Regions from separate parts of the Streptomyces sp. NPDC058877 genome, predicted to be linked through region 2. Evidence: riboswitches for the same ligand, from Rfam matches in the RefSeq annotation. Region 2 holds a riboswitch; each other region holds the start of a gene.
The links. Region 2 has a riboswitch for cyclic di-AMP ahead of ACFW2Y_RS28235 (M23 family metallopeptidase). Riboswitches for the same ligand answer to the same signal wherever they lie in the genome.

Region 1: linked by a shared signal. The riboswitch ahead of ACFW2Y_RS18970 (transglycosylase family protein) and the one ahead of ACFW2Y_RS28235 (M23 family metallopeptidase) in region 2 are both predicted to bind cyclic di-AMP.
Region 3: linked by a shared signal. The riboswitch ahead of ACFW2Y_RS27800 (M23 family metallopeptidase) and the one ahead of ACFW2Y_RS28235 (M23 family metallopeptidase) in region 2 are both predicted to bind cyclic di-AMP.
Region 4: linked by a shared signal. The riboswitch ahead of ACFW2Y_RS29610 (transglycosylase SLT domain-containing protein) and the one ahead of ACFW2Y_RS28235 (M23 family metallopeptidase) in region 2 are both predicted to bind cyclic di-AMP.

Annotation. Positions count from the first base shown of each region.
Region 1 covers NZ_JBHYMF010000075.1:18,581-25,944, reverse strand. Annotated here, with positions in the region: gene ACFW2Y_RS18995 (NAD(P)/FAD-dependent oxidoreductase) at 1-757, opposite strand, end outside; gene ACFW2Y_RS18990 (exopolyphosphatase) at 1,161-2,075, opposite strand; gene ACFW2Y_RS18985 (DUF501 domain-containing protein) at 2,072-2,611, opposite strand; gene ACFW2Y_RS18980 (septum formation initiator family protein) at 2,651-3,121, opposite strand; gene eno (phosphopyruvate hydratase) at 3,230-4,516, opposite strand; gene ACFW2Y_RS18970 (transglycosylase family protein) at 4,851-5,549, opposite strand; cyclic di-AMP (ydaO/yuaA leader) riboswitch at 5,553-5,725, opposite strand; gene ACFW2Y_RS18965 (transglycosylase family protein) at 5,984-7,069, opposite strand; gene ACFW2Y_RS18960 (cytochrome P450) at 7,163-7,364, opposite strand, start outside.
Region 2 covers NZ_JBHYMF010000165.1:574-7,937, reverse strand. Annotated here, with positions in the region: gene ACFW2Y_RS28255 (CobW family GTP-binding protein) at 1-351, shown strand, start outside; gene ACFW2Y_RS28250 (DNA topoisomerase (ATP-hydrolyzing) subunit A) at 348-2,807, opposite strand; gene ACFW2Y_RS28245 (M16 family metallopeptidase) at 2,989-4,335, shown strand; gene ACFW2Y_RS28240 (M16 family metallopeptidase) at 4,332-5,729, shown strand; cyclic di-AMP (ydaO/yuaA leader) riboswitch at 5,942-6,107, shown strand; gene ACFW2Y_RS28235 (M23 family metallopeptidase) at 6,120-6,890, shown strand; gene ACFW2Y_RS28230 (GntR family transcriptional regulator) at 7,081-7,364, shown strand, end outside.
Region 3 covers NZ_JBHYMF010000159.1:8,971-16,334, reverse strand. Annotated here, with positions in the region: gene ACFW2Y_RS27805 (aldo/keto reductase) at 1-819, opposite strand, end outside; gene ACFW2Y_RS27800 (M23 family metallopeptidase) at 863-1,981, opposite strand; cyclic di-AMP (ydaO/yuaA leader) riboswitch at 1,993-2,157, opposite strand; gene ACFW2Y_RS27795 (PP2C family protein-serine/threonine phosphatase) at 2,370-3,581, opposite strand; gene ACFW2Y_RS27790 (MFS transporter) at 3,690-4,925, opposite strand; gene ACFW2Y_RS27785 (PLP-dependent cysteine synthase family protein) at 4,922-5,971, opposite strand; gene ACFW2Y_RS27780 (hypothetical protein) at 6,039-6,419, opposite strand; gene ACFW2Y_RS27775 (MerR family transcriptional regulator) at 6,569-7,312, opposite strand.
Region 4 covers NZ_JBHYMF010000187.1:1,378-8,741, reverse strand. Annotated here, with positions in the region: gene ACFW2Y_RS29620 (phosphocholine-specific phospholipase C) at 1-1,309, shown strand, start outside; gene ACFW2Y_RS29615 (hypothetical protein) at 1,371-1,973, opposite strand; cyclic di-AMP (ydaO/yuaA leader) riboswitch at 2,344-2,529, shown strand; gene ACFW2Y_RS29610 (transglycosylase SLT domain-containing protein) at 2,534-3,406, shown strand; gene ACFW2Y_RS29605 (phosphoribosyltransferase family protein) at 3,390-4,694, opposite strand; gene ACFW2Y_RS29600 (SpoIIE family protein phosphatase) at 4,950-7,364, shown strand, end outside.

The sequences.
Region 1 (7,364 bases), on a different contig from region 2:
TCAGCACGACGTGGCCGTCCACGCAGGAGTCCATCGAGGTCTCGAGGTAGATCTCGATCCCGCGGCCCTCCAGGTGCTCCTTGCCGTACTGGCCGAGCTTGGGGCCCACCTCGGGAAGGATCTTGTCGGCCGCGTCGACCAGGATGAAGCGCATGTCCTCGCGGGACACGTTCTGGTAGTACTTCGCGGCGTCGCGGGCCATGTCCTCGACCTCGCCGATGGTCTCGGCGCCGGCGAAGCCACCGCCGACGAAGACGAAGGTCAGGGCCTTGCGGCGGACCTCCTCGTCGGTGGTCGAGTCGGCCTTGTCGAGCTGCTCAAGGACGTGGTTGCGCAGGCCGATGGCCTCCTCGATGCCCTTCATGCCGATGCCCTGCTCGGCGAGGCCGGGGATCGGGAAGGTGCGGGAGACCGCGCCCATCGCGATGACCAGGTAGTCGAAGGGCAGCTCGTACGCCTCGCCGACGAGCGGCGAGATCGTGGCGACCTTGCGGTCCTGGTCGATGGTGGTGACCCGGCCGGTGAGCACCTCGGCTCCGCGGACGACGCGTCGCAGCGGGACGACGACGTGACGCGGCGAGATGCTGCCGGCGGCGGCTTCGGGGAGGAAGGGCTGGTAGGTCATGTACGACCGCGGGTCGACGACCGTGACGGTCGCTTCCGCGTAGCGCATCTTCTTGAGGATGCGCCGAGCTGCGTACAGGCCTACGTACCCGCCGCCTACTACGAGGATCCTGGGACGCTCCGTGGTGCTCATGGGATCGAGTATCCACCCCTCCTCAGGGGGGTGCTCGTGCGCCCCTTCACAAGGACCGGGGGGACCTCTGCTACACTCCGCCGCCCACGTGATCCACATCATGGTGCTGCAAAGGAACCGGGGTGCACTGGCGAACGTTGTTCACCCCCCGTGAACTGGTCCGGAGAGCCTCCGTTAACCCTGAACCGCGGGGTCCGTTCACACGATGGAAACATCGAGCCAATCGGCCCCCACGCCTACGAAAGGGCCCCGGGCCACCCCCTGAAGGGCCCAAAGACCCTCCTTGGGCGCCGCCAGGACCCTTTTCCTTGTGAAGAACTTCACGAACCTTTTCGGCCGGGGGGTCCCGACGGGCCCCCGAGGCCCCCGGAAACCCCCCTCCACAGGGCCCGATAGCCGCGCGCTATGCGACGGATAGCGCGATCCCATCGAGGATGTCGTGCTCGCTGACCACGACCTCGGCGGCTCCGACCCGCTCCACGACCTCCCGCAGGACGAGCGCCCCGGCGATGATCACGTCGACCCGGCCGGGATGGATGACGGGGATCGCGGCCCGCTCCTCGTGGGTGGAGGCAAGGAGCCGCTCGGTGACCTCGGCGACCTGCGCGGCGGAGATCCGGGCGTGGTGGATCTTCTCGGAGTCGTACTCCTGGAGCCCCAGGGCGATGGCGGCGACCGTGGTGACCGAACCCGCCAGGCCGACCAGGATCCGTGCGGTGTCGATCGGCACGGTCTCGGCCGCGAGGTCGAGGGCGGCGCGGACGTCGGCGCGGATCGCGGCGACCTCCTCGGCCGTCGGCGGGTCGTGCCGGACGTGCCGCTCGGTGAGCCGGACACAGCCGATGTCGACCGAGCGGGCGGCCTCGACGTGGGCGTTGCCGACCACGAACTCGGTGGAGCCGCCGCCGATGTCCACGACCAGGCGCCGGTCGTCGCCGTGCAGTTCGCCGGTGGCACCGGTGAAGGAGAAAGCGGCCTCCTGGTCGCCGGTGATGACCTCGGGCTCCACGCCCAGGATCTCCACGACCCCGTTCACGAAGTCCTCGCGGTTCTCGGCGTCGCGGGAGGCGGAGGTGGCGACGAAGCGGATCCGCTCGGCACCCAGCTCCTTGATGACCGCGGCGTACGCACGGCAGGCGGCGAAGGTCCGGTCCAGTGCCTCGGGAGCGAGTCGGCCGGTCTTGTCGACGCCCTGGCCGAGCCGGACGATCGTCATCCGCCGGTCCAGCTCGATCAGGTCGCCGGTGTCCGGATGGACGTCGGCGACGAGCAGGCGGATCGAGTTGGTGCCGCAGTCGATTCCGGCGACCCGGGTCATTCCGAGGACTTCCCTTCGTCGGTGCACGGGTTCACGCAGGGGCCCTTCGCCCACCACTCGGGAAGCATCGCGAGCGCCTCGTCGCCGAACGGGTTCACGCCCGGGCCGGCGGCGAGCGCGTGGCCGACGAGGACGTGCAGGCACTTGACCCGGTCCGGCATGCCGCCGGCGCTCGGGAAGCCCTCCAGGACCTCGATGGCGTCACGGCGCGCGATGTAGTCCTCGTGCGCGGCCCGGTAGGCGGCGGCGAGCTCCGGGTCGGTGGCGAGCCGGGCCTGCATCTCCTTCATGACCCCGTTGGCCTCCAGGGTGCCGATGGCCGAGGCCGCCCGGGGGCAGGTCAGGTAGTACGTGGTCGGGAAGGGCGTGCCGTCGGGGAGCCGGGGTGCGGTCTCGACGACGTCCGGGTTGCCGCACGGACAGCGGTGCGCGATGGCGCGCAGGCCGCGGGGCGGGCGGCCGAGCTGGAGCTCGAAGGCGGCGATGTCCGTCTCGGTGGGCTCGGTGCGTTCGGTCTGCGGAGGGGGCGTTTCCATGTCTGCCTTGCTCGTGTGTCGGGCGACCAAGAGGCCTGGTCAGGGGCGGTCGGCGTGGTCGACGCCGTCCCAGAGGTTGTCGTACCAGGGGCGGTCGTCCGCGCCCTGGTCGGTGCGGGGCCGCTGCTCCGCATCGGGGTCGTTCACGGTGAAGCCGGTCTCGCCGGGGAGCACGTAGTGCAGGTGTTCGCGGGCGAGGCGGCGGATGTAGGCCGGGTCCTGGAGGCGGGCCTTCTCGTCCTTCAGCTCCTCGACCCGCCGGGCGGCCTCGGCGACGCGGCGCTCCTGCTCGGCGATCTCCCCCTGCTGGGAGACGTAGCTCCGCATCGGATAGGCCAGCGCCACGACGAGGGAACAGACCACGAGGGCGAGGAAGGCCGCACGGCCGGTGAGCCGGGAGCGTCGGTCTTGGCGGCGGGTCTGTGAGCGGTAGACACGGGCGGCGGTCTGCTCGCCGAGCAGTCTGATCCGGGTCGCGGTGGAGAACCGGTCCCGGTCCTTCGCGGCCATGTCGTGTCGCCTCCCCTGTTCACGCGTACGTCCCCGCACACGGTACGGGACCGAGTACGGGGACGTACGGAAGCTGGTCTGCGAAGCGGCTCCGCCCTGGGGCGAAGCTCAGCCCTTGAAGCGCGGGAAGGCGCTGCGACCGGCGTAGACCGCGGCGTCGTCGAGGATCTCCTCGATGCGCAGCAGCTGGTTGTACTTGGCGACGCGCTCGGAGCGGGCCGGCGCGCCGGTCTTGATCTGGCCGCAGTTGGTGGCGACGGCGAGGTCGGCGATGGTGACGTCCTCGGTCTCGCCGGAGCGGTGGGACATCATGCACTTGAAGCCGTTGCGCTGGGCCAGCTCGACGGCGTCCAGGGTCTCGGTCAGCGAGCCGATCTGGTTGACCTTGACGAGCAGGGCGTTCGCGGAGCCCTCCTCGATGCCGCGGGCCAGGCGCTCCGGGTTGGTGACGAACAGGTCGTCGCCGACGAGCTGGACCTTGGAGCCGAGCTTGTCGGTGATGACCTTCCAGCCGGCCCAGTCGTCCTCGAACAGCGGGTCCTCGATGGAGACCAGCGGGTACGCGGCGACGAGCTCCTCGTAGTACTCGGTCATCTCGGCGGCCGAGCGGGACTTGCCCTCGAACTCGTACTTGCCGTCCTTGTAGAACTCGGAGGCGGCGCAGTCGAGGGCGAGCGCGATGTCCTTGCCGGGGACGTAGCCGGCCTGCTTGACGGCCTCGACGATGAGGTCGAGGGCGGCACGGTTGGAGTCCAGGTTCGGGGCGAAGCCGCCCTCGTCGCCCAGGCCGGTGGAGAGGCCCTTGGTCTTCAGGACGGACTTGAGGGTGTGGTAGACCTCGGTGCCCCAGCGGAGGGCCTCGGAGAAGGACTCCGCGCCGATCGGGGCGATCATGAACTCCTGGATGTCCACGTTGGAGTCGGCGTGCGACCCACCGTTGAGGATGTTCATCATCGGAACGGGCAGCAGGTGCGCGTTCGGGCCGCCCAGGTAGCGGAAGAGGGGGAGGTCGCTGGCCTCGGAGGCGGCGTGCGCGACGGCGAGGGAGACGCCGAGGATGGCGTTGGCGCCGAGCGAGGACTTGTCCGGGGTGGCGTCCAGGTCGAACATGGCCTGGTCGATCAGCCGCTGCTCGGTGGCGTCGTAGCCGACGAGCTCCGGGCCGATCTGCTCGATGACGGCGAGGACGGCCTTCTCGACGCCCTTGCCCTGGTAGCGGTTGGGGTCACCGTCGCGAAGCTCAAGGGCCTCGAACGCACCGGTGGAGGCGCCGGACGGAACGGCAGCACGGCCGGTGCTGCCGTCGTCGAGGCCGACCTCGACCTCGACCGTGGGGTTGCCTCGGGAGTCCAGGATTTCCCGGGCTACGACGACGTCGATGGACGGCACGAGCATCTCCTTCTGGGATGTGACGCTGGATGTGACGCAAGGTCGGTGCAGGGTCGCTTGGCCTTGCGGCAAGAGCCTAACCGGCTCGGGGGCTCCGGCCCGCCGCGCGCCCGCCCCCTGGGACGAAAAAGGACCCAAGGGCATGCACATCGGGACGAAAGACCCCAGATCTACTGGACGGTAACCATCGCGGTCGTCAGGTCCCCTTCCCCGCCCGGGCTCCGGAACGGGGGAACCCCGGTCCGGCGCGCACGGGGGAGGGGCGCGCCGGACCGGGGTGGTCACCGCGGGAGGGTCGTCGGCACCGCACGAGCCGCCGGACTCGTGCGGGCCGCCGGGCTCACTTCAGGTGGAGCTGCTGGCCCGGGTAGATGAGGTCGGCGTTCTCGACGACGTCCTTGTTCAGCTCGAAGAGCTTGGCCCAGCCGCCCTTGACGCCGTGCGCCTGGGCGATCTTGCTGAGGGTGTCGCCGGAGACGACCTCGTACTCGCCGTCGCCCTTCTTCACCTTCTTGCCGGTGGGGGTGGTGACGGTCTTCTTCGCGGCCTGCGGCGCGGCCTTCTCGGGGGCCTGGCGCTGCTGGCTGCGGGTGGTCGGCTGCTCGGTCTCGCGCGGCTTCGGAGCGGCCTGCTGGGGGGCGCTCTCGGTGGTGCCGCCGGAGTAGGAGGCGTTGGAGAGGCCGACGCCGCAGCTCGGCCAGGCACCCTTGCCCTGGCCCGCGAGGACCTTCTCGGCGATGGCGATCTGCTGGGACTTCGAGGCCAGGTTGGCGGTCGGGGCATAGGCGGTGCCGCCGTACGCGGCCCAGGTGGAGGCCGAGAACTGCAGGCCGCCGTAGTAGCCGTTGCCCGTGTTGATGGCCCAGTTGCCGCCGGACTCGCAGGCGGCGACGACGTCCCACTCGGCGGCGGTGGCGGCCGAGGCGGTGCCCGCGGTCAGCAGCGGCGCGGCGACGGCGGCACCGGTGACACCGGCGAGCGCGACGACCTGGGCGGCCTTGGAGGGACGGCGGTGTTTGCCCTTGGCGGAAAACAGCATGGGAATTCTCCTCACCGACGCCTGCGAGGTGAGCTGTCGGGTTCGGGCCGAAGAGTTGCCCGGCCGCGCGTCTGGCACGCGACTTCACCCCAAGCCGGTCTCCGGCGGTCCGTCTCGACCGCCGGGCCCGGCACTTACCTTGGGTCCCCCGCTCCTGCCTTCGGCGCTTGCGCGACGACTGTTCCCATCGACCGACGGCAGGATTCGGCGTTTCGGTCGACGGGGCCCGCGGTGGCGAGCGGTGACGACCGTAGACACAGACCCACCGGAAGTTCAAAGAGGCCTATGGCGGACATATCGCCCCTCCTTGCCTTCCGGTGGGTGATGTTTGCGCAGGTGAGAGCGGGCGGAAGCGAAGTTTCCGGACGTGACACGCCAGTTGGGGCGAAGAGACCCATGTCTCACTTACACAGAATCGGACATAAGGCGATCAATCACCCCTCCGTCGCGACCGAACCCGCCGTCAGATCAAGACTCTGACCAGGCAGGATCAGATCCGGATCGGTCCCCACGGTCTGCCGGTTGGCGTCATAGAGCGCGGTCCAGCCACCGGGGAGTTCGTTCTCCTGTGCGATGTCGGACAGACTGTCACCCGGCCGCACGGTGTATTCGCCCGAAGTGCCCCTACTGTCCTTTTCGACGGAACCTTTCGCCCCGTCAGTCGCGGACTGGGCGTCACCCTCGCCCGCATTCGAAGCATGTCGACCCGCATCGGCCGAATTGCCCGGTGCGCCACTTTCCTCCGGTGCCGCCTCACCCCGGTGCTTGCCGGTGCCCGGCGTGGCCGACGGCAGCTCGCCTTCTGGAATCCCCGGCGAAACCGGCACATCGGGCGTAACGGACGAATCGGGGGCGGTCGGTGCCGTCGGGTCGCCGGGCGCGGTCGACCCGCCCGGACTGACCGATGCGTCAGGACTTGCCGGAATCGTCGGGTATGCCGGAGTGGTCGGGTGGGTCGGGGCGATGGAGGTCGCCGGGGCGCTCGGCGCGGTCGGGGTCGGGGTCGCGGGCGCGGTGGACTGCCGAGCCGCCCCTTGACCGCCCGCGGAGGACACCGGCTCGCCGCCGGTGCGATTGGACTCCGGGGGCGGGCCCGTGGGTGCCGCCGGGGTGACGGCGGGCCCGGGGTTCACTCCGGTGGCCTTGCCGTCGTTCTTCAGACCGGCGATCGGCGCACAGGTGGCCCAGTCGTCGCTCCCCCCGGCGAGCGCCTTCTCGGCCACCGCGATCTGCTGCGCGCGACTGGCCAGGTCGGGGCTGGGCGCGTACGCCAGACCGCCGTTCCGCTCCCAGCTGTCCTGGGTGAACTGGAGTCCGCCGTACATCCCGTTGCCGAAGTTGGCGCTCCACTGCCCGCCGGACTCGCATTCGGCGACCCGGTCCCACGTGGCGGCGTCGGCGGCGGAGGCAGACCCGGTGGCGAGCAGCGGCAGCGCCATCGCGGAACCGGTCACACCGGCGGCGACGACGATGGCGGGGGCCTGACGGGGGCGACGGTGTCGTCCGTTCCCGGAGCGCATAGGAACGCCTTTCGCGTGACGGCTGAGATTCCGGTGAACGTAGCGGCATTCGAACGTCCGTCACAAGTCGATGGACGCGCGATCACGCGAAGATCACATTTCTGATGTTGCGTCAGTTCCCAGAAGGGGTGCGGAAGGGGAGAACTCCACCGGAAGCGTGCGCAAACCGCGCATGATGAGCCCGCCGCGCCACCGCAGTTCGGTCGGATCGGCGGCAAGTCTCAGGTCCGGCAGGCGAGTCAGCAGCGTCGAGAGCGCGGCCTGCCCTTCCAGGCGGGCGAGCGGCGCGCCCAGG
Region 2 (7,364 bases):
ACGACACCGTTGGAACCGCGTCGGCTGATGGCCTTCCTCGATTCCCGCCCCGAGGGCCTGTACCGGATCAAGGGTTTCGTCGACCTGGGGTCCGCCGATCCGGACAACCGCTACTCCGTGCATGCGGTCGGTCGTTTCCTGCGCTTCTACCCCGAGCCCTGGCCGGTGGGCGAGGAACGGCTCACCCAGCTCGTCCTGATCGGCTCCGGCATCGATGCTGCCGGTTTGCGCAAGGAACTCGTGGCCTGCGAGCTGAACGGCCCGCAGGACGCCCCCGACGAGCACGGCATGTGGGGCGTCCTGCGGTACGTGCAGCGGACGGCGGAGCAGACCGAAGCGGACGGGCTCTAACGAGCGGGGCCCGCCACCACTTCGATCGTCTTGGGCAGCGGGGTGCCCGAGCCGTCGCGGCGGGGATCGACGTCCGGCAGTGCCACCGGGGCGCCGGTCTTCTGGGCCGCGCGCGCCGGGGTGGCCCCCGCCCACGCCAGGATCAGGACGTCCTCGCCCTTCAGGAAGCGCTGGCAACGGACGCCGCCGGTCGCGCGTCCCTTGCGCGGGTACTGGTCGAAGGGGGTCAGCTTCGCCGAGGTGCCCGCCGAGGCGTCCAGGGCGCCCGTGGAGCCCGCGATGGTGAAGACGACGGCGTCCGCTGCCGGGTCGACGGCCGTGAACGAGATCACCTCGGCGTCCGCGGCGAGCTTGATGCCGGCCATGCCGCCTGCCGGACGTCCCTGGGGCCGCACCTGGGAGGCCTGGTAGCGCAGCAGTTGGGCATCGGAGGTGATGAAGACCAGGTCTTCCTCGCCCGTCCGCAGTTCGACGGCGCCGACGATCCGGTCGCCCTCCTTGAGGGTGATGACCTCCAGCTCCTCCTTGTTCGACGGATAGTCCGGCACCACGCGCTTCACCACGCCCTGGAGCGTGCCGAGGGCGAGGCCCGGCGAGGATTCGTCCAGCGTGGTGAGACAGACGACCGTCTCGTCCGTCTCCAGGGAGAGGAACTCCGACAGCGGTGCGCCGCCCGCGAGGTTCGGGGCGCTCGCGGTGTCCGGCAGCTGGGGCAGGTCGATCACCGCGACCCGCAGCAGCCGTCCGGCCGAGGTCACCGCGCCGACCTCGCCGCGCTGAGTGGCTGCCACCGCCGACACGATCACGTCGTGCTTGGCCCGCGCCGCGTCAGGGTCGACCGGCGGCAGCTCGGCCGTTGCCGTGCGGGCGAGCAGGCCGGTCGAGGAGAGCAGCACCTGGCAGGGGTCGTCCGCGACCTGCAGGGACACGGCCGCGACGGGTGCGCCCGCCGACTCCAGCAGGACCGTCCTCCGGTCCGTGGCGAACTTCTTGGAGACTGCTGCCAGCTCCGCCGAGACCAACTTGCGGAGCTCCGCGTCGGAGTTGAGGATTCCGGTCAGCTCGTCGATCTCGCCGTTGAGGCGGTCGCGCTCGCCCTCCAGCTCCAGGCGGTCGAACTTGGTGAGCCGGCGCAGCGGGGTGTCCAGGATGTACTGCGTCTGGATCGCGCTGAGGGAGAAGCGCTCCATCAGGCGCTCCTTGGCCTGGGCCGAGTTCTCGCTCTCCCGGATGAGGCGGATGACCTCGTCGATGTCGAGCAGCGCGACCAGGAGGCCCTCGACCAGGTGGAGCCGGTCCTGCTTCTTGGTGCGGCGGAACTCGGACCGGCGCCTGACCACCTCGAAGCGGTGGTCCAGGTAGACCTCGAGGAGCTCCTTGAGGCCGAGGGTGAGCGGCTGGCCGTCGACCAGGGCCACGTTGTTGATGCCGAAGGACTCTTCCATCGGCGTCAGCTTGTAGAGCTGCTCCAGCACCGCTTCCGGCACGAAACCGTTCTTGATCTCGATGACCAGACGCAGGCCGTGGCTGCGGTCGGTGAGGTCCTTGACGTCCGCGATGCCCTGGAGCTTCTTGGAACCGACCAGGTCCTTGATCTTGGAGACGACCTTCTCCGGGCCGACCGTGAACGGCAGCTCGGTCACGACGATGCCCTTGCGGCGGGCCGTCACCGTTTCCACGGTCGTGGTGGCGCGGATCTTGAAGGAGCCACGCCCCGATGCGTAGGCGTCCTTGATGCCGGAGAGGCCGACGATCCGACCGCCGGTGGGCAGGTCGGGGCCGGGCACGAAGCGCATCAGTGCTTCGAGGTCGGCGTTGGGGTAGCGGATCAGGTGGCGGGCAGCCGCGACGACCTCGCCGAGGTTGTGCGGGGGCATGTTCGTCGCCATGCCGACCGCGATGCCGGAAGCACCGTTGACCAGCAGGTTCGGGTAGGCCGCGGGGAGCGCGACGGGTTCCTGCTCCTGGCCGTCGTAGTTCGGCGCGAAGTCGACCGTGTCCTCGTCGATGGACTCGGTCATGAGGAGCGCGGCGGGGGCCATCCGGGACTCGGTGTACCGCATGGCGGCCGGTGGGTCGTCATTGCCCAGGGAACCGAAGTTGCCGTGGCCGTCGACCAGGGGCAGACGCATGGAGAAGGGCTGCGCCATGCGGACCATCGCGTCATAGATCGACGCGTCGCCGTGCGGGTGCAGCTTGCCCATCACCTCGCCGACGACGCGGGCGCACTTGACGAAGCCGCGCTCGGGGCGCAGGCCCATTTCGTTCATCTGGAAGACGATGCGGCGTTGGACGGGCTTCATGCCGTCGCGGGCGTCCGGGAGGGCACGCGAGTAGATCACCGAGTACGCGTACTCGAGGAAGGAGCCCTGCATCTCGTCGACGACGTCGATGTCGAGGATCTTCTCCTCGTACGCGTCGTCCGGCGGCGGTGTCTTCGTGCTGCGGCGGGCCATCGCGGCTGCGGCTCCTTCACCAACAAGGTTGATCTGACGCGGACCATTGTGGACCGTGTCACCGACAACGCCGACCGCGACCCGGAAGAGGGACATCATGACGGAGCGGGAACTTCGCCAGGTGTCGGCGCGCTTGCATACAGTGGCAGGACTTTTTCACATCGCGATCGAAGGGACGTACATGCCCATGGGTCACACGGCCACGGCCGAGGCCGGCTCCGGCGGCCTGACAGCGACCGAGCACCGGTTGGCGAACGGCCTGCGCGTGGTGCTCTCCGAGGACCACCTGACCCCGGTCGCCGCGGTCTGCCTCTGGTACGACGTCGGCTCGCGTCACGAGGTCAAGGGACGCACCGGCCTCGCCCACCTCTTCGAGCACCTGATGTTCCAGGGCTCCCAGCAGGTCCAGGGGAACGGCCACTTCGAGCTGGTCCAGGGCGCCGGGGGATCGCTCAACGGCACGACCAGCTTCGAGCGCACCAACTACTTCGAAACCATGCCCGCGCACCAGCTGGAGCTCGCGCTCTGGCTGGAGGCCGACCGCATGGGTTCGCTGCTCGCCGCCCTGGACGACGAGTCCATGGAGAACCAGCGGGACGTCGTCAAGAACGAGCGCCGCCAGCGCTACGACAACGTGCCGTACGGCACCGCCTTCGAGAAGCTGACCGCCCTCGCCTACCCGGAGGGCCACCCCTACCACCACACGCCGATCGGCTCCATGGCCGACCTGGACGCGGCCACCCTGGAGGACGCGCGGAACTTCTTCCGCACCTACTACGCCCCCAACAACGCGGTCCTGTCCGTCGTCGGCGACATCGACCCGGCGCAGACCCTCGCCTGGGTCGAGAAGTACTTCGGCTCCATCCCCGCCCACGACGGCAAGCCCGAGCCGCGCCCCGGCGAACTGCCCGAGGTCATCGGCGAGCAGTTGCGCGAGGTCGTCGAGGAAGAGGTTCCCGCCCGTGCGCTGATGGCCGCCTATCGGCTGCCGCACGACGGCACGCGCGAGTGTGACGCCGCCGACCTCGCCCTGACGGTCCTGGGCGGCGGCGAGTCCTCCCGCCTGCACAACCGCCTGGTGCGCCGTGACCGTACCGCGGTGGCCGCGGGCTTCGGCCTGCTGCGGCTCGCCGGGGCGCCTTCGCTCGGCTGGCTCGACGTGAAGACCTCCGGCGGCGTCGAGGTGCCGCAGATCGAGGCGGCCGTCGACGAGGAGCTCGCCCGGTTCGCGGCGGAGGGTCCCACGTCGGAGGAGATGGAGCGTGCGCAGGCCCAGCTGGAGCGGGAGTGGCTGGACCGGCTCGGCACGGTGGCGGGCCGCGCGGACGAACTGTGCCGGTTCGCGGTGCTCTTCGGCGACCCGCAGCTCGCCCTGACCGCCGTCGACCGGGTCCTGGACGTCACCGCGGACGAGGTCCGGGCGGTCGCGGCGGCCAAGCTGCGCCCCGACAACCGTGCGGTGCTCGTCTACGAGCCCCTGGCGACCGAGCAGAGCGACAGCGACGAGGAAGAGGGAGCGGACCAGTGACCGACGCTGCCGTGTCTTTGACGAACATGGACTTCCACCCGCAGCCCCAGCCGGGCACCGCGAAGCCGTGGGCCTTCCCGGCTCCGGACCGTGCGAAGCTGGACAACGGTCTGACCGTGCTCACCTGCCACCGGCCCGGTCAGCAGGTGGTGGCGGTGGAGCTCTTCCTGCCGGCGCCGCTGGACGCCGAGCCCGCCGGTCTCGACGGCGTTGCCACGATCATGGCCCGCGCCCTGTCCGAGGGCACCGACCGGCACAGTGCGGAGGAGTTCGCGGCCGAGTTGGAGCGCTGCGGCGCCACGCTCGACGCGCACGCCGACCACCCGGGCGTGCGAGTCTCCCTGGAGGTGCCGGTCTCCCGCCTGCCCAAGGCGCTCGGCCTGCTGTCCGAGGCCCTCGTCGCGCCGGCGTTCCTGGAGACCGAGGTCGAACGCCTGGTGCGCAACCGCCTCGACGAGATCCCGCACGAGTCGGCCAACCCGTCCCGTCGCGCCGCCAAACAGCTCTACAAGGAGCTGTTTCCGGACGGTTCCCGGATGTCCCGGCCGCGCCAGGGCACCGAGGAGACGGTCGCCGCGATCGACGCCGCTGCGGTACGCGCCTTCTACGAGGCGTACGCACGGCCCGCCACGGCCACGGCCGTGGTCGTCGGTGACTTGACCGGCGTCGACCTCGACAAGGTCCTCGCCGAGTCCTTGGGCGCCTGGGTCGGTGAGCCGGCCGAGCCGCTGCCGATGCCGCCGGTCACCGCCGACGACACCGGGCGGGTCGTCATCGTGGACCGCCCCGGTGCGGTGCAGACCCAGTTGCTGATCGGCCGGATCGGTCCGGACCGGCACGACCGCGTCTGGCCGGCCCAGATCCTCGGCACCTACTGCCTGGGCGGCACCCTGACCTCGCGCCTGGACCGTGTCCTGCGCGAGGAGAAGGGCTACACGTACGGGGTGCGGGCCTTCGGGCAGGTGCTCCGCTCCGACGCCGGGGGGAACGGAGCGGCGATGCTGGCCATCAGCGGTTCCGTCGACACCCCCAACACGGGTCCGGCGCTTGAGGACCTCTGGAAGGTGCTGCGGACCCTGGCCGCGGAGGGACTCACGGACGCCGAGCGCGAGACGGCCGTGCAGAACCTCGTGGGTGTGGCACCCCTCAAGTACGAGACGGCCGCTTCGGTCGCCGGGACGCTCGCCGATCAGGTGGAGCAGCACCTCCCGGACGACTTTCAGGCCGAGTTGTACGCGCGCCTGGTCGAGACCGGCACGGTCGAGGCGACGGCAGCCGTGGTCAGTGCCTTCCCGGTGGACCGACTGGTCACCGTGCTGGTCGGTGACGCCGCTCAGATCGCGGAGCCGGTGCGGGCGCTCGGCATCGGTGAAGTGACCGTGGTGACCGGCTGATCCGTTCCGCCGACCACGGCAGAGCCCGGCAACGGAGGTCCCTGACGGCATGGTTCGTCAGGGACCTCCCGTTTGTCCGTATTGCTGGTAAGGGTGGCCTTCTGCCCTGTGGCATGTCTTACAAATAAGCGTGTCTGTTTGGTGATTGACAGACGATCCGCATAGCGTCGGTCCGGCTGTTCGTCAGTTGCACGTGCCGCAACCGCGGCATCGAACAGTCATCGCCGAGTCCCCGTCAGGCGCGAGCCTGGGGAGCCGGGGACCCACATCGAGTCCCTGGGGTGAATCGAGCGCCTTCGTCCCGGACGGAGGGGTTCGTAGGAGACCTTCCTGCTCCGAACCCGTCAGCTAACCCGGTAGGCGAGAAGGAAGGAAAGGACCAGCCACTTCATGGCGTTCACCCGTGCCACCGGGAAGCATCGTGGTTCGAGCCGGATGGCTCGCCGCAGCGTGGGCATCGCCGGTGCGGCGACGCTCGCCACCACCGGCGTCATCGGCACCCTGGCCTCCCCGGCGCTCGCCGCCGACACGGACGACCGTTCCCCCGAGGACACCGGCCTCACCCAGGTGATCACCGAGGATTCCCTCGTGGACCGGATCAACGCCCAGGCCGCCGCCCAGGAGCAGGAGGCCGTCGAGGCCATCGCCAAGGCGAAGGCCGAGGCCGAGGCCAAGCGCAAGGCCGAGGCCCGGGCCAAGGAGATCCGCCTGGAGCGCGAGCGTGCCGCCCGCGAGGCCGAGCGCCGCCGCCTGGCCTCCTTCCAGCTTCCCGTTGCCGGCTCGTACGTCTCCACCGGTTACAAGACCGGCGGCTCGCTCTGGTCCTCCGGCAGCCACTCCGGCGTCGACTTCCACGCCGCCTACGGCACCCGGGTCGTCTCCGTCGGCTCCGGCACCGTCGTCGAGGCCGGCTGGGGCGGCGCTTACGGCAACAACATCGTCATCCGGATGAACGACGGCACCTACACCCAGTACGGGCACCTCGCCTCCATCGGCGTGTACGTCGGCCAGACCGTCGAGCCGGGCCAGCAGATAGGCGTCTCGGGTTCGACCGGCAACTCGACCGGTCCCCACCTCCACTTCGAGGCGCGCACGAGCCCCGAGTACGGCTCGGACGTCAACCCGATCTCGTACCTCCGTGCCCGCGGCGTCGCGGTCTGATCCGGATCCGTCGCGCACCACGTCGCAAAAGCCCCGGCTCGTACTGAGCCGGGGTTTTTTGCTGACCAAAAGATATCCATGGATTCCGCTGGGGCATCGGAAATTCTGGCGTGCTGCAATAGAGTCGCAGATCGGACGCAGGACGGGCGTCGATCACGTTGTCTCGCGCGGACCAAGGCGGAGGTCGGACATGCGCATTCCCGCGCACTCGGTATGCACGGCGATCCGGGACGACATCGTCTCCGGTCTGTTCGAGCGGGGGAGCCGGTTGACCGAGGAACAGCTCGCCCGTCGGTACGGGGTCTCCCGCGTTCCGGTCCGTGAGGCGCTGCGCACCCTGGAGTCCGAGGGCTTCGTTGTCACCCGCCGGCATGCGGGCGCCCATGTGGCCGAGCCCACCGAACAGGAGGCGGCCGACCTCCTCGACATGCGGGCGCTGCTCGAACCGCTGGGGGCCGCGCGGGCGGCGCAGCG
Region 3 (7,364 bases), on a different contig from region 2:
GGAGGCCAGCCAGGCCAGGGCGACGGTGGCGGGCTCCGCGCCGTGTGCTTCGGCGACCGTGTCGAGCGCGGTGAGCACGGCCCGTCCGCGCCCGGTCTCGGCGAGCGCCGCCGCGCGGTGGGCGCGGGCGCTCTCGACGGTCTTCCCGGGGCGGTACTTGCCCGTGAGGAAGCCGGACGCGAGGCCGTAGTAGGGGACGGCGGAGATGCCCGCCCCGGCGACGACGTCCAGCAGCGGTCCCTCGTAGGTGTCGCGCGAGACCAGGTTGTAGTGCGGCTGGAGGGCGACGTACCGGGCGAGGCCTTCGGCTTCGGCGAAGTCGAGGGAGGCGCTCAGCCGCTCCGGGGAGATGTTGGAGGCGGCGACGGCCCGCACCTTGCCCTCCCGCACCAGCCCGTCGAGGGCGGTGACGATCTCCTCGACGGGGACGGACTCGTCGTCGAAGTGGGTGTAGTAGAGGTCGATGTGGTCGGTGCCCAGGCGGCGCAGCGACTCCTCCGCGCCCGCCTTGATGGTGGCGGCGGAGAGGCCCTTGAAGTGGGGGTGGGCGCCGACCTTGGTGGCGACGACGACCTCGGAGCGGTTGCCCCGGGAGGCGAGCCAGCGGCCGATGACGGTCTCGGACTCGCCGCCCTCGTTGCCCTCGGCCCACGCGGAATAGACGTCGGCGGAGTCGATGAAATTGCCACCGGCTGCGGCGTAGGCGTCAAGGACGGCGAAGGACTGGTCCTCGTCGGCGGTCCAGCCGAAGACGTTGCCGCCCAGGGCGAGGGGGAAGACGTGCAGCTCGGAGGTGCCCAGCGGGCGGAGGGTGGTCATGAATGGACCAACGGGTCCCGCCGCCGGGCCTATTCCACCGGGGTCAGATGCTCAGGCCCTTGGAGCGGAGCCAGCCGGCCGGGTCGATGCCGTCGCCGCCGGGGGTGTGGACCTCCAGGTGGAGGTGGGGGCCGGTGACGTTGCCGGTGGCACCGACGCGGCCGATCGTCTCGCCGGTGCCCACGGTCTGGCCGACGCTGACCGTCATGGACGACAGGTGGCAGTACCAGATCTCGGTGCCGTCCTCCAGCTCCAGGACGATCCGGTAGCCGTAGGAGCCGGACCAGCCGGCCGACTTGACGGTCGCGCCGTGGACGGCCTTCAGCGGGGTGCCCGTGGGGGCGGCGAAGTCGAGGCCGGTGTGGTAGCCGGAGGACCACATGGAACCGGACTGCATGTAGGTGGAGGTGATCGTGTACGAGGAGAGGGGGAGCGAGTAGCTCGCGGCGAGCTGGGCCAGGCGCTCGGCCTCGGCCTCGGCCGCAGCCTTCGCCGCCGCCTCCGCCTCGGCCTTCGCCTTGGCTTCCGCCTCGGCCTTCGCCTTGGCCTCCGCCTCGGCCTTCGCGGCTGCCTCCGCCTTGGCCGCGGCCTCGACGGCCGCCTTCTCCGCCGCCGCCCTCTCCGCCTCGGCCTTCTCGGTGGCGTCTGCGGAGGCCTGCTGCTGCTCGGCCTGCTGGAGGATGCGGGCGCGCAGGGCCTCTCCCGCGTCGGCGGTGCCGGCGGAGACCTGCTCGGCCTGACCGCTCCGGTCCTCGGTCGCGGTGGCGTACGTGGTGCTGGTGAGCGGGTTCGGGTTGGCGGTGGCCGTGGTGACGGGCGCCTCCTCTTCGTCGCCGGAGAGGAACGCGCCGACGCCGGGGAGGTCCTGGGCGTCCGGAAGGTTCAGGTCGGGCAGGTCGGGGAGGGATATCGCCACCGGGGGCTTCTCCTGCGCGGTGGCGAGGCCGCCCGCGCCGACGGCAGCGATCACGCCGACGCCGAGGACGGTGGAGGAGCGGGCGAAGTTGGAGCGCTGCTTGACGACCCGGTGCCGGCCGCCGGAACGGTTCTCGGCCCGGAGGGAGCCCTCGGTGGGGTTCCACTCGGTGCCTTCGGCAGCGGGACCCGCACCGCCGCCAAAGGCGTCGAAGGGGGCCTCGGGTGCGGGGGTGTTGGACGCCACGGGGGCGCGCTCCTTTCCTTCCTCCTCGCCTACCGGGTTAGCTGACGGGTTCGGAGCAGGAAGGTCTCCTACGGGCTCGCTCGCGCGGGTGCGTGGTTCGCACGCGTGCGAAGGGGCCCGATTCACCCCAAGTGGTGGTTCCCCGGTTCCCTTTCAGGATTCGGCGCATGCGCACGGTGCCGCCTCTTGCGACGGCTGTGACGACCGCACTGCGTTATCGAACGTTAATAGACAGGGCCTCCCGATTCCAAGCCGTTCTCCTTGATCATTCATTGAATTGGCGCACTATGAGGCGATTTGACCCCCACTCAACAAGGTCCGGGGCGGGTGGGGCGAAACCTTCAGAATCTGACGTTGTGTCAATTGTTATCGCAGTGACACCCCTCGACTACCCCTGGTGACCGGAGCCGGCCGGCGGCACGACCGGCATCGTCCGGCGCCGCTCCGGCTGCCCGCTCGCCGGCCGGCTCACCGCGAGCAGCGCCATGTCGTCCGTCGCACCGCCACCCGTGTGGAGGCGCACGTCGTCCACGAGCGCATCGAGCAGTTCCTCCGGGCCCGGGAAGATCCGCCCGGCGAGCCGGGCCGCCGGATCGTAGAAGACGCCCTGCCCGTTCCGGGCCTCCGAGAGGCCGTCGGTGTAGAAGAGCAGCGTCGCACCCGGTGGGAACGGCCGGGCCTGCGCCCGGTCCGGCCACGCACCCAACTCCCCCATGCCGAGCGGTAGCGCGGCCTCGTCCGGCTCCAGGGCGGCCAGCCGCCCGTCCCCGTGCAGCACCAGCGGCGGCGGGTGCCCGCGGTTGACGACCCGGACGAAGCCGTCGAAGGTCCCGCTCCCGCCCGGATGCGGGACCTCGGCCAACACCGCGGTCGTGAACCCCTCGACCGCGTCGAGCTCGTCCCGGCGGGTGCCCTCCCGGGCCAGTGCCCGCTCCAGCCGCTGCGCCACCCCCTCCAGGGACCGCTCCTGCTCGGCCGCCTCCCGGAAGGCCCCCACGATGACGGCGACCGCCTCGACCGCGTCCATCCCCTTGCCCCGCACGTCCCCGACCACCAGCCGCACCCCGTGCGGGGTGTCCTGCACGGCGAACAGGTCCCCGCCGATGAACGCGTCGGCCTGCGCCGCCTCGTACCGCGCCGCGCACTGCAGCCCCCCGATCCGCTCGGCGGGCGTCGGCAGCACGGCCTTCTGCGCAGCCTCGGCGATCACCCGCGCCGAGGCGAGGCGCTCGCCGCTGCGGCGCACGACCCGGTTGATGAGCAGGGCGAGCACGGAGACGGTGACCACGGTCAGGGTCTCGGTGAGGGGCGGGATGTCGAAGGAGGTGCCGTTGTAGACGTGCAGTCCGATGGAGGCCAGGACCGCGGCGAGGCCGGTGAGCAGGCTGGTCAGCGTCGAGAAGAAGGGCGCGGCGACCAGCGGGGCGGCGGAGAAGAGCGGCGCCGCCGTGTACGCGGGCGGTGTCAGCAGGTCGAAGACGACACCGCCCACGATGATCAGCGGGGGCAGGGTGCGGAGGAACCGCCGGACCCTGCCGTACGCCGGACGGGCCTCGTCGCGCCGCCGCGTTCCGTCCGCCGCTCCTACGGGGTGCCCCACCTGTGCTCTCCTGCCCGGTCCGACCGGCCGCGGTCCGCACCGCGCCCTCCCAGGGTCGCCGCCGTCACGCGCGGCGGCGACTCCCGGGCGGCCGACCGGTGGACGGCGTCAGCCCGACGCCGGGGCGACGACCCCCTCGGCGAGCCGCCCGCCCCGGGCCAACAGGGCCATCGCCGTCGCACACACCAGGCCGACCCCGCACAGCGCGAGCCACGGCACCGCCGACCACCCGGTGACGTCCAACAGCGCACCCGTCCCCAGGTTCCCCAGGGTGATGCCGACCCCGCACACCGTGTTGTAGAGCCCGTAGTGGGTGGCGACCCAGCGGCCCCGGGCCAGGGCGACGACGGTGTCCATCTCGTACGGGTAGAGCACCGCGTTCGCGACGGCCAGGACCGCCGCGCACGACAGCAGCCCCACCACGCCCCGGCCCAGGGCGGCCGGGAGCAGGAAGGCGCTGCCCATCAGGCCGAGTCCGAGGACCAGGCACCGCTCCCGGCTGAGGCGGTGCCGGCACCAGGCCGTGATCCTCAGTTGTCCGGCGAGCGCGACGAGCGCCGAGACCACGAACAGCGCGGTCGTCGTCGCCGTACCGCCCGCGGCGAGCGGCAGCGCCAGGTAGACCTGGAAGGACAGCACGTACGAGCCGGTCATGGCCAGCGAGAAGAGCCAGAAGGTGCGGTGCGCGAGCACGGTGCGGAACTGCCCCCGCTCCCCCTCCCCACCGTCTCCGGCGCCGGAGGCGGTCCGCACGGGCAGGTGCCGGAGCTGGACCAGGGTCAGCCCGGCGAACAACACCGCCGCCACCACGCACGTCAGCCGGAACGACACCCCCGTCAGGGCCACCCCGACGAGCGGCCCGAGCAGGATGCCCGCCTGGTAGTAGGCGTTGAACAGCGCGAAGGCCTCCACCCGTCGCTCCTCCCCCGCCTCCGCCGCGAGACAGGCACGCACCGCCGGGTTGAACAGCGCGCCCGCCAGTCCCGTGGCAAGCGAGGCGGCGATCAGCCACGGCAGCGACTGCGCGAGGGCGAGCGCCCCGAAGCCGACCGTCCGCAGCGCGCAGCCGGCCACGATGAGCGGTTTGAAGCCGAGCCGGTCGGCGAGCGCCCCGCCGACGAGGAACATGCCCTGCTGGGAGAGGTTCCGGGCGCCGAGGACGAGACCGACGGCCCAGGCGGCCATCCCGAGCCCGTCCGCCAGGTGCGCGGCCAGGTACGGCATGAGCATGTAGAAGCCCAGATTGATGGTCAGCTGGTTGAGGAAGAGCAGCCGGACGGCCGGGTCGAAGCTGCGGGTCTGCCTCCAGATGCCGCCCTTGGCGGGCGCGGTCGCCGTGGTCACCGGGCCCTCCCCAGGTCCCGGCGGGTCCAGCCGCTGACGGTTTCACCGGAGACGTACCCGGCCGGCGCCTCCCTCACGGGCCCGTCGAGGAGGCCGTGCGCCGCGCAGAACTCGTCGTTGAAGACGGTGTCGAAGTACCGCTGCGGCCCGTCCGGGAAGACCGCCGCGATCCGGGTCCCGCGCGGCCTGGTGCGGGCCAGCCATCCGGCGACCAGTGCGACCGCCCCCACGCTCCAGCCTCCCGTCGCGAACTGGCGGGAGGCCAGGCGGCGGGCCGCCCGCACCGCCTCCGCCGGGCCCACCCAGTGGACCTCGTCGAAGGCCCCGTGGTCCACATTGGCCGGGTGGATGGAGGAGCCGAGGCCGCGCATCAGCCGCTCCCCGGCCGGCAACCCGAAGACGGTGGAGTTCACGGAGTCCACGCCGACCAGTTCCAGGGCCGGACTGCTGGTGGCGCGCAGGGCCCGGGCGATCCCGGCCGAATGCCCCCCGGTGCCGACCGCGCAGACCAGGACGTCGATCCGGTCCAGTTGCGCGGCCAGCTCGGCGGCGAGCCCCGCGTACGCATCGGGGTTGTCGGGGTTCCCGTACTGGTCGGGCCACCAAGCGCCGTCGAGGCCCTGCAACAGCTCGGCGACCCGGTCCATCCGGGCCTGCTGCCAACCGCCCCGCGGGCTCGGCTCGCGCACCAGGTGGACCCGGGCGCCGTGGGCGACGAGCATCCGCTCGACGATCGGTTCGAGACCGGGGTCGGTGATGACGTGCACGGGGTGGCCGTGGAGCACGCCCGCGAGGGCCAGACCGAGGCCGAGGGTCCCGGAGGAGGACTCGACGATCGGGGCGCCCGGCCGCAACTCCCCTCGACGACGGGCCTGCTCGACCATGTAGAGGGCGGCGCGGTCCTTGATGCCGCCGAAGTTGAAGCCTTCGAGCTTGGCCCAGTAGCCGTCGTCCGTCCACAGGACGGGGGTGTTGCCGACGGTCTGGACGTGGGTCGGGGCCTGCGGGGCGGCGGGCAGCGGGGAGCCGGTCCGTGGTGCGCTCATGGCGGGGTACGTCCTTGCTGGTGGGTACGCGGAAGGGAACCTGGTCACGCGGGGGGCGGGACCCGGTTCAGTTCCGGTCCACTCCGAGGGCGATCAGCAGACGGCCCGGCTCGGGCCCGGGTCCCGCCCTGCCCCGGACGCAGCGCGCGCGGGGGTCGGTGCGGAGGTCCGCCGCGTACGACCGGGTCGTGGCCCCGCCGGCGTCCGGCGCGGCGAGCTGGGAGGCCGCACCCTGCGCGGGCAGGGGCGCGTCGAAGGACCACGGGTCACCGGAGCGCTCACAGCCGTGCGGGGGCACGGGGGCGAAGACGGTGGCCGGGGCGGAGGTCGGCAGCGCGTGCCCGTGGGGGCCGTGGCAGACGCCCACGAGGAGTGCGAGGAGCGCAAGCAGGACGAGCACGGCGGGCGCCCGCCGGCTCAGCTCCCTCACACACCCTTCACTACTCATGGTGCGCGTGAGACTACGGTGGGGCATCGCACGCCCACAAAGAGGCGAGCGCGGTTTTGGCCACCGTTTACTTCGGGCAGCGGATCACCGGGGCCCCGCGGTCTGCGGGCGGCCGGTCCCCACGGGTTCCGCACGCCGTGGGCGGCGGATCAGCCCACGTACCGCTCCGCATGGACGGTCATCGCGTCCCGGACCAGGAGCGCGGTGCCCTCCCCGTGCTTGTCGTAGTGGGCGGTGAAGCGCGGGTCGTCGACGTACATCTGGCCGAGTCCGATCAGGTACTCCTTGCTCGGCGTCGCGGTCTTCGACAGCCATGCGACCTGGCGCCGCACGATGGCCTGCACCTCCTCGCCGTCGGCGGCGAGACCGGACCGCGCCGCCCGCCCGAAGTCGCGGGCGATCTCGGCCTGCTCCGCCACGAACGCCTTCTTCTGCCCGGCGTCGAGCGAGCGCCACCAGCGGTCGCCCTCCGCGTACGCCTCGGCCCCCCAGCGCTCGGTGACCTCTTTCTCGTACTTCGTGTGGTCGAAGCCGTCGAACACTTCGTCGGCCATGAGTTCTTCTCCCTTCTCGGTCTTCTGCAGAGTGGTCCGCACCGACGCGATCTGGCGTCCGATGCGCTCGCGTTCCTGCTCCAACAGGGCGAGGTGGGTACGCAGGGCGGCGGAGGTGTCCCGCTGCCCCGCGAGGACCTCGGCGATGGCGGGCAGCGAGAGCCCGAGCTCGCGCAGCAGCAGGATCCGCTGCAGCCGGACGAGCGCCGCCTGGTCGTAGTACCGGTAACCGTTCGCGCCGATCCGGCTCGGTTCCAGCAACCCGCGCTCCCCGTAGTGCCGGAGGGTGCGGCTGGTGGTGCCGGCCTTCTTGGCGATCTCCTGGATCGACCACTCCATGCCGAGAACGCTAGATCTTGACGTAGCGTCAAGGTCAAGCGGAAGGTGGCGC
Region 4 (7,364 bases), on a different contig from region 2:
GTTCACCAATGCGCGCCCCGGAGACCCCCTGTACGACCGGGGCATGGGCTCCGTCCCGAAGGTGACCGGCTCGACGCCGGACGACATCGCCGCGGCGATCCGCGCTGACGCCCTCGCGGGCACCCTTCCGCAGGTGTCGTGGGTGGTCGCGAGCGAGGCCTTCTCCGAGCACCCCTACGCTCCGCCCGGAGACGGCGCCCACTTCGTCGACCTCGTCTACCGCGCACTGGCCGCGAACCCCGACGTGTTCGACTCCACGGTGCTGTTCCTCAACTACGACGAGAACGACGGCTTCTTCGACCACGTGCCGCCGCCGATCGCCCCTCCGGGCACACCGGGCGAGTACATCGACGGCGTACCGATCGGGCTGGGCTTCCGCGTCCCCATGCTTGTCATGTCCCCGTGGACCAGGGGCGGCTGGGTGAGCTCCGAGGTCTTCGACCACACCTCCGTACTGCGCTTCATGGAGACCTGGACGACGGCCCTCGGCACCCCGGCCCTCTGCCCCCACATCAGCACCTGGCGGAGGAAGGTGACGGGCGACCTCACCGGGGTCTTCGACTTCGCCAACCCGGTGTACGGAGTGCCCTCCGCCCTTCCTTCCACGGCAAAGGTCATCGGCCAGGCCGCCTGCGCCCCGCTACCGAACCCGGCCCCCCAGAACAACGCCCTGCCCTCCCAGGAGCCCGGCACGCGCCCGGCACGCGCCCTGCCGTACCAGGCGAACGGCAACCTCGACCGCTTCGAGTTCGGCGCCGCGGGGAAGATCCTGGCCTGGTTCTCGATGACGAACCAGGGCTCGGAGGCCAAGCGGTCGGCGCACTTCTCGATCCATCCGCACCAGTACCGGGACACCGCCGCCTGGCAGTACACCGTGGACCCCGGCGACACCGCGTCCGACTACTTCAACATAGGCCTGGGGTGGGGTTCCGGTAAGTACGACATCTCCATGATGGGCCCCAACCGCTTCCTGCGCCGGTTCATCGGGGACGCCTCCAAGGCGGGCCGCGCCATCGAGGTGGCGGCCCGGTTCGCGCCCGAAGCGGGCACGGGGAAGACGGCCCTGTGGTTCAAGATGACCAACACCTCGGCCGGACCGGTCACCTTCACGATCCGCTCGAACGCCTACCGCTCGGACGGCCCGTGGACGTACACGGTGCCGGCGAACTCCAGTCGCGAGGACTTCTTCAACGCGGTCGCGTACAACGACGGCTGGTACGACTTCACGATCGTCGCCGACGTCGACGGGACGTGGTCGCGCCGCTACACCGGCCACATCGAGACCGGGGCGCCCAGCACCAGCGGCTGATTCCCCGACGCACGACCGGGCGGCGACCTCCTTGCCGCCGCCCGGCGACGGGCGGGGCGGGTCACCGGCCGGCGTGCGCGGCGCGGCGGATCGTGGCGTCGAGAAGGGCCAGTGCGTCGGCGGCGGTGCGGCCGGGGGCCCTGTTCCACGGACCGATCAGATCCAGCCACCCACGGGCCCGAAGCTCCGTCATGATCCAGGCGGCGGCCTCGTTCATGGTGTCCGCGCCGCCGTAGCCGAGGCGGTGGGCGGCGAGGAGGGCCCCGCAGACACACCGGGCACCTCGGACGTTGCGCAGTCTGTACGGAGCGTTCTGCCAGCCCCACTCCGTCAGCACCAGACGGGCATAGCCCAGGTGGACCGAGGGACGCAGCTCCACCTGGCCGATGCGGCGCCAGGCGTGGAGCCGGTCGGGCAGCACGGCGCCGATCCGGCCGGGGATGCGACGCCCGGCAGGAACCTCCTGCGGCAGGGCCGCGAGGGCATCGGCCACCAACCGTTCCACCGGCACGCTGAGCAGTTGCCGCCAGTGCGCTTCCGACGGGGCCGACTTTCCGGCGGGGGTCGCGCCGGTGACGATCTGCTGCCAGGCCGCGTCCTCGAAGAGCGCGGCGGCCTCGCGGTCAAGGTCATCGGGGGTGAGCAGCGGAGGGGAAGGGGACATCGAGGTGACTCCTAGGTCGACTGCCCCCATCTTTAATGCTGAATGTCCATTTTGCGAGTTTTGACCCTCGCAAGGAGAGGGCGCGCCGCGGCGACCTCCGGCGAGTCGGTGACATCACACCTAATTTCTGCACATTTACTCATGAATGGAATTACTTCTCATATCAGACATAAAGCATCGAGTGACGGGATTCACTCCCCACCCCATCCATTCGACGGAAGGATCCCCCCTCCCCTTGCCGCGCAAGGAAGTTCGAGATTCCGGAGAGATCATCGATCTTGAATTCGCGGAATTACTTGATCCATTTTTCGATACCCGAGAACCGCTCCCCTTGTTATCCGTTGCATTACTGGCCTACGGTCGCCTCCATTCGAGCGGATCGCCTAATCCTGCCGCCGCTCGACACACCTCCCTTTTCACCCGACGGCAGGAGCGGGGGACCCACGAATACGCCGGTCCGGTGATCCGGAACGGCTCGGGGTGTAGCCGCGTGCGCGCGGCCGGACACCTCCCGTCCGAACCCGACAGCTCACCTCGCAGGCACCGGAGAGGAATCCGTCATGCCTGCTCACGGCAAGCACCGCCGCCCCCGTCGTAGTCCCGTCTCCCGTGGCCTGGCCCTGGTGGGCACGGGCGGCGCCGCATTGACCTTGCCGCTGGTCGTGCCGGCCGCCGCCAACGCCGCTCCGGCGTCCGCGGCCCCGGAAACGGCCGCCCGGCCCTTCAGCAGCCCCGCGGCCCCGGCCGTCGCCAAGGCGGTCACCGCCCCGGCAGCCGCGCGCACCTACACCGTCGTGAGCGGTGACTCGCTTTCCCTGATCGCCCACAAGAAGGGAATCCAGGGCGGCTGGAAGAGCCTTTACCGGGCCAACAAGGGAGCCGTGGGTGACAACCCGTCACTCATTCACCCCGGTCTGAAGCTGACGATTCATAAGAATTCCGCAAAGCCCGTTGCCACACAGGGCAAGCCGAAGAAGTCCACGACGACCGAGCGCGCGAGCCGCTCCGAACGCCGCCCGGCCGCCCCCGTGGTGACCACCGGCACCGGCGCGTCCGCAGCGCAGGCCGCCCCCGCTGCGGTCAAGGCCGCTCCGGTTGCCGCCACCAACTACGCCGACAACCTCGACGGCTGGATCAGGGAGTCGCTGGCGATCATGGCCCAGCAGGGCATCCCCGGCACCTACGACGGCATCCTCCGCAACGTCATGCGCGAGTCCTCGGGAAACCCCAGGGCCATCAACCTCTGGGACTCCAATGCCGCCGCTGGCACCCCCTCGAAGGGGCTGCTGCAGGTCATCGAGCCGACCTTCCTCGCCTACCACGTGCCCGGTACGTCCATGGACCTGTTCGACCCGGTCGCCAACATCACCGCCGCCTGCAACTACGCGGCCGACCGGTACGGCTCCATCGACAACGTCAACGGGGCGTACTGACCCGCTGCCGCCGGAAGTGGTCGTCGAACCAGGAGGTGGCGAGCTCCGCCACCTCCTCCAGGGCCCCCGGCTCCTCGAAGAGGTGGCCGGCACCCCCCACCACGGTGAGCCGGTTCTCACAGCGCAGCAGTGACTGGGCCCTCCTGTTGAGGTCGAGGACCAGCGCGTCCGCGCCCCCCACCACCAGGAGCGTGGGGGCGCGCACCCGCCCCAGGCGCTCACCCGCGAGGTCCGGCCGGCCGCCGCGCGAGACGACGGCGCTCACCCGGGACTCGGGGTCGCCGGCCGCCCACAGCGCAGCCGCCGCGCCGGTGCTCGCCCCGAAGTACCCCAGGGGAAGTCCGGCCCCCTCGGGCCGCGCGGCCAGCCATTCGGTGGCCCCGGCAAGCCGCCCGGCGAGCAGTGGGGTGTCGAAGACCCTTGCCCGGTCCGTGGCCTCCGCCTCGGTCAGCAGGTCGAAGAGCAGCGTCCCTAGCCCCGCCCGGTTGAGCCCGGCGGCAACCGCCCGGTTCCGGGGGCTGTGCCGACTGCTTCCGCTGCCGTGGGCGAACAGGACGATGCCACCTGCTCCCTCGGGCACCGCGAGCCGTCCGGCGAGCGTGCGGCCGGTGACCGGGATCCACACGTCCGTGTCCTGCACGACCGGGTCGCGCGCGGCCCTGTTCCGGTCCAGGCAGGCGACGACCTCGGCGTCCGCGGTCTGTGAGAAGTCCCGGTAGAACTGCCCGATCGCGAAGAACCGGTCCGGCGTGTGCACGCTGACGGTCTCGTCGACCTCCCCGCCGAGCCGGGTCGTCCAGCCGCGCGGAGCCACCGGGACCGCGAGGACGATCCGGGCAGCGCCACGGGCGCGGACCACCCGGCAGGCCGCCAGGGCCGTGGCCCCGGTCGCCAGGCCGTCGTCGACCACCACCACCGTCCGTCCGTCGAGCGGCACGGAAGGCCGGTCGCCCCGGTAGCGGAGGGCCCGGTGGTCGAGCTCCACGTGCTCCCGTGCTTCCACGGCGGCGAGCTCGCGTTCGCTCACCCCGGCCTCGCGGAGCACCCTCTCGTTGAGCACCCGGACGCCCCCCTCCCCGAGCGCCCCCATCGCGAGCTCCGGTTGCTGGGGGACCCCGAGCTTGCGTACGAGGCAGATGTCGAGCGGCGCATCGAGGGCGTCCGCCACCTCGGCAGCCACGGGCACGCCGCCCCGCGGGAGCCCGAGGACCACGACGTCCCGGTCCTTGAGGTGGTCGAGCCGGGCGGCAAGCTGCCGCCCCGCGTCACTGCGGTCGCTGAAGAACATGATCGGCCGCCCTTCCGCCTGCGCGGCTCGGACCCGGGGAAGAACACGGTCGTCCGTCCCTTGCCCACCCCTCCCAGGGTAGACGGGGCGCGGTGACCGGCAGGCCTAAGACGGGCCCGGCCGCTCGGCCCGGGGAGTCACCGGCCCGGCAGAGGAGGACGGAGCCGGCCCAAGCTCCGCGGAACACCCTGCTCACGACGGTGAACGCACCGGTCCCGGATGCGGGCGGCTTCGTCCCTGGCGCATGCTGTCTGTGTGACCTCGCACGGCGTGTCCGGCCACGGCCCGGCGGGCGGCATCGGACATCCGTCCGAGAACGGAGCCGACGACGGGCCGGCTCCGGCTGCGCTGACCTGGGCACTTGCGGAAGCCGCCGTCGAAGCGGTGGAGCAGGTGGGCGGCTATGCGGGCGGGGTGTACCTGCGCTCCGGCACTCCGGGGCTGCTGCGGCTCGCCGTCCTGGTGGGGCTTCCCGGGCAATTGTTCCGCCCGTGGTGGCGGATGCACGCGAACCGGCCGTTTCCCGTCTCTGAGGTGCACCGCTCGGGGCAGTCCGTCCACCTCGCCGACGTCGAGGAGGCCATGCAGCGCTTTCCCCAACTGGTGGCGAGCCTGCCGTTCCCCTTCGCCTCGCTGTACTCGCCCGTGGTCGCGGGCCGGGAGCGCTTCGGCGTGCTCATGGCGCTGCGGGCGCCGAGTCCCGGGATGCCGGTGAACGCACGGGACCGAAGGCGAATGACCCAGGACGCGCTCCGTCTGGGCGAGACCCTGGCCGACCTCGTCCGGCAGGGCACCGAGGTCGAGTGGCCGGGTGATCCGGTGTGCGTGCAGCTACCGATCGCTTCGGGCCCGCCGGTCCGCTTCGGTTCCTTCGCCTGGGACCTGGCCACCGGCACGGTCACCCTGGACGACGGGCTCCTCGCCGTCCTCGGAACGGAGGTCTCGTCGCCCTGCTCCATCGAGGCGCTGACGTCACTGCTCCATCCCGAGGACGGGTACGCCCTGTGGGCGGCTGCCCGGCAGGCCACGGAGGCCGAGGGGCGGCCATCGGTGCGGCGGATCCGGCTGAAGGGCCCGGACGGCGGCCTCCACCTGCTCGAGGTGTCCGCGCGGGCCCGGCGAAACCCGTCGGGGACCGGCCCGCCCGGTGGCAGGCGGCTCGAAGGCACGCTCGTGGACCTCGGTACGGGGCTGATCGGCTCGGACGCCACGGACCGCCTGCCGCGGGCGATCCTGGCGGCCGATCGCCTCGGTCGCATCACCTACGTCAACGAACGGACGGAAAGCCTGCTCGGCCGGCCGCGCAGGGCCCTGGCGGGACGGCCGCTGTGGGAGGCACTGCCCTGGCTCGCCCACCCCTTCCACGAGGAGCAACTGCGCGCCGCCCTGCTCTCCACGGAACCGGTGCGCTTCATGGCCCGCCCGGAGCGGGGCCAATGGCTGTCGGTCTCGCTGCACCCCGGGCGGGACGGGGTGACGCTGGTACTGGTTCCCGAGGAGGGCCCCGCTCCAGTGGCCCCGCACGCGGTACGGGGTGCACGGGAGGGCGGTGTCCTGGCGGAACCCGACGACCAGGCGGCGGCCCTGTACCGGCCGGTGGCCCTGGCGATCGCGCTCTCCGAAGCGGTGACGGCGCGCCAGGTTTCGGCGGTGGTGACGGAGGAGTTGTTGCCTGCGTTCGGCGGTCGACAGCTGGCGATCTACCTGCTGAGCGACCGGCGCCTCTACCTGGCCTGGGAGACGGGTTTCCCGCCGGGCTTCCTCGAACCCTTCGACGGAGTAGCCCTGGACGCCCGGCTGCCGGGCGTGGAGACGCTGACGAGCGGCAGGCCGCTCTTCTTCGAATCGATGGACAAGCTCGGCGAGACGTACCCGGGACTGCCGTTGGACGCGGACTCGGGGGCGCGGGCGTTCCTGCCGTTGATCGCCTCCGGCAGGCCGGTGGGCTCCTGCATCCTCGGCTTCGACGCTCCGCGCGGGTTCAGCCCGGAAGAGCGGACCGTCCTCACGGCGCTGGCGGGACTGATCGCGCAGGCCTTGGAGCGGGCCCAGCGGTACGACACGGAGGCGGCGGTGGCACGCGGTTTGCAGGACGCACTGCTGCCGCACCGACTGCTGGTACGGGACGGGGTGGACACGGTGGGCCGGTACCTACCGGGCACTGCGGGCATGGACGTGGGAGGGGACTGGTACGACGTGATCGAGACCGACCACGGGCGGCTCGCCCTGGTGATCGGCGACGTGCAGGGGCACGGCGTGGCGGCGGCGGCCACGATGGGGCAGCTGCGCAGCGCGGTCCGGGCGTTCGCACTGGGCGGCCACCGGCCGCAGGACGTGATGCGGGGCACCAACCGGCTCCTGATCGACCTGGATCCGGGGCAGTTCGCGAGCTGCTGCTACGTACTGCTCGATCCGGAGACGGGGGATGCGCGGGCGGTGCGGGCCGGGCACCCCCAACCGCTGCTGCGACGGCCCGACGGGACGACGGAGTCGGTGGAGTTGGCGGGCGGGATGGTCCTGGGGGTCGACGTCCGGGCCTCGTACCCGGTGACACGGCTGCAGTTGGCTCCCGGGGCCGTGCTCGCGCTGTTCACGGACGGCCTGGTGGAGCGGCCGGGCAGCGACATCGACGAGGGGATCGAGCGGTTGAGCCGGGCGTTCGCAGCCGCC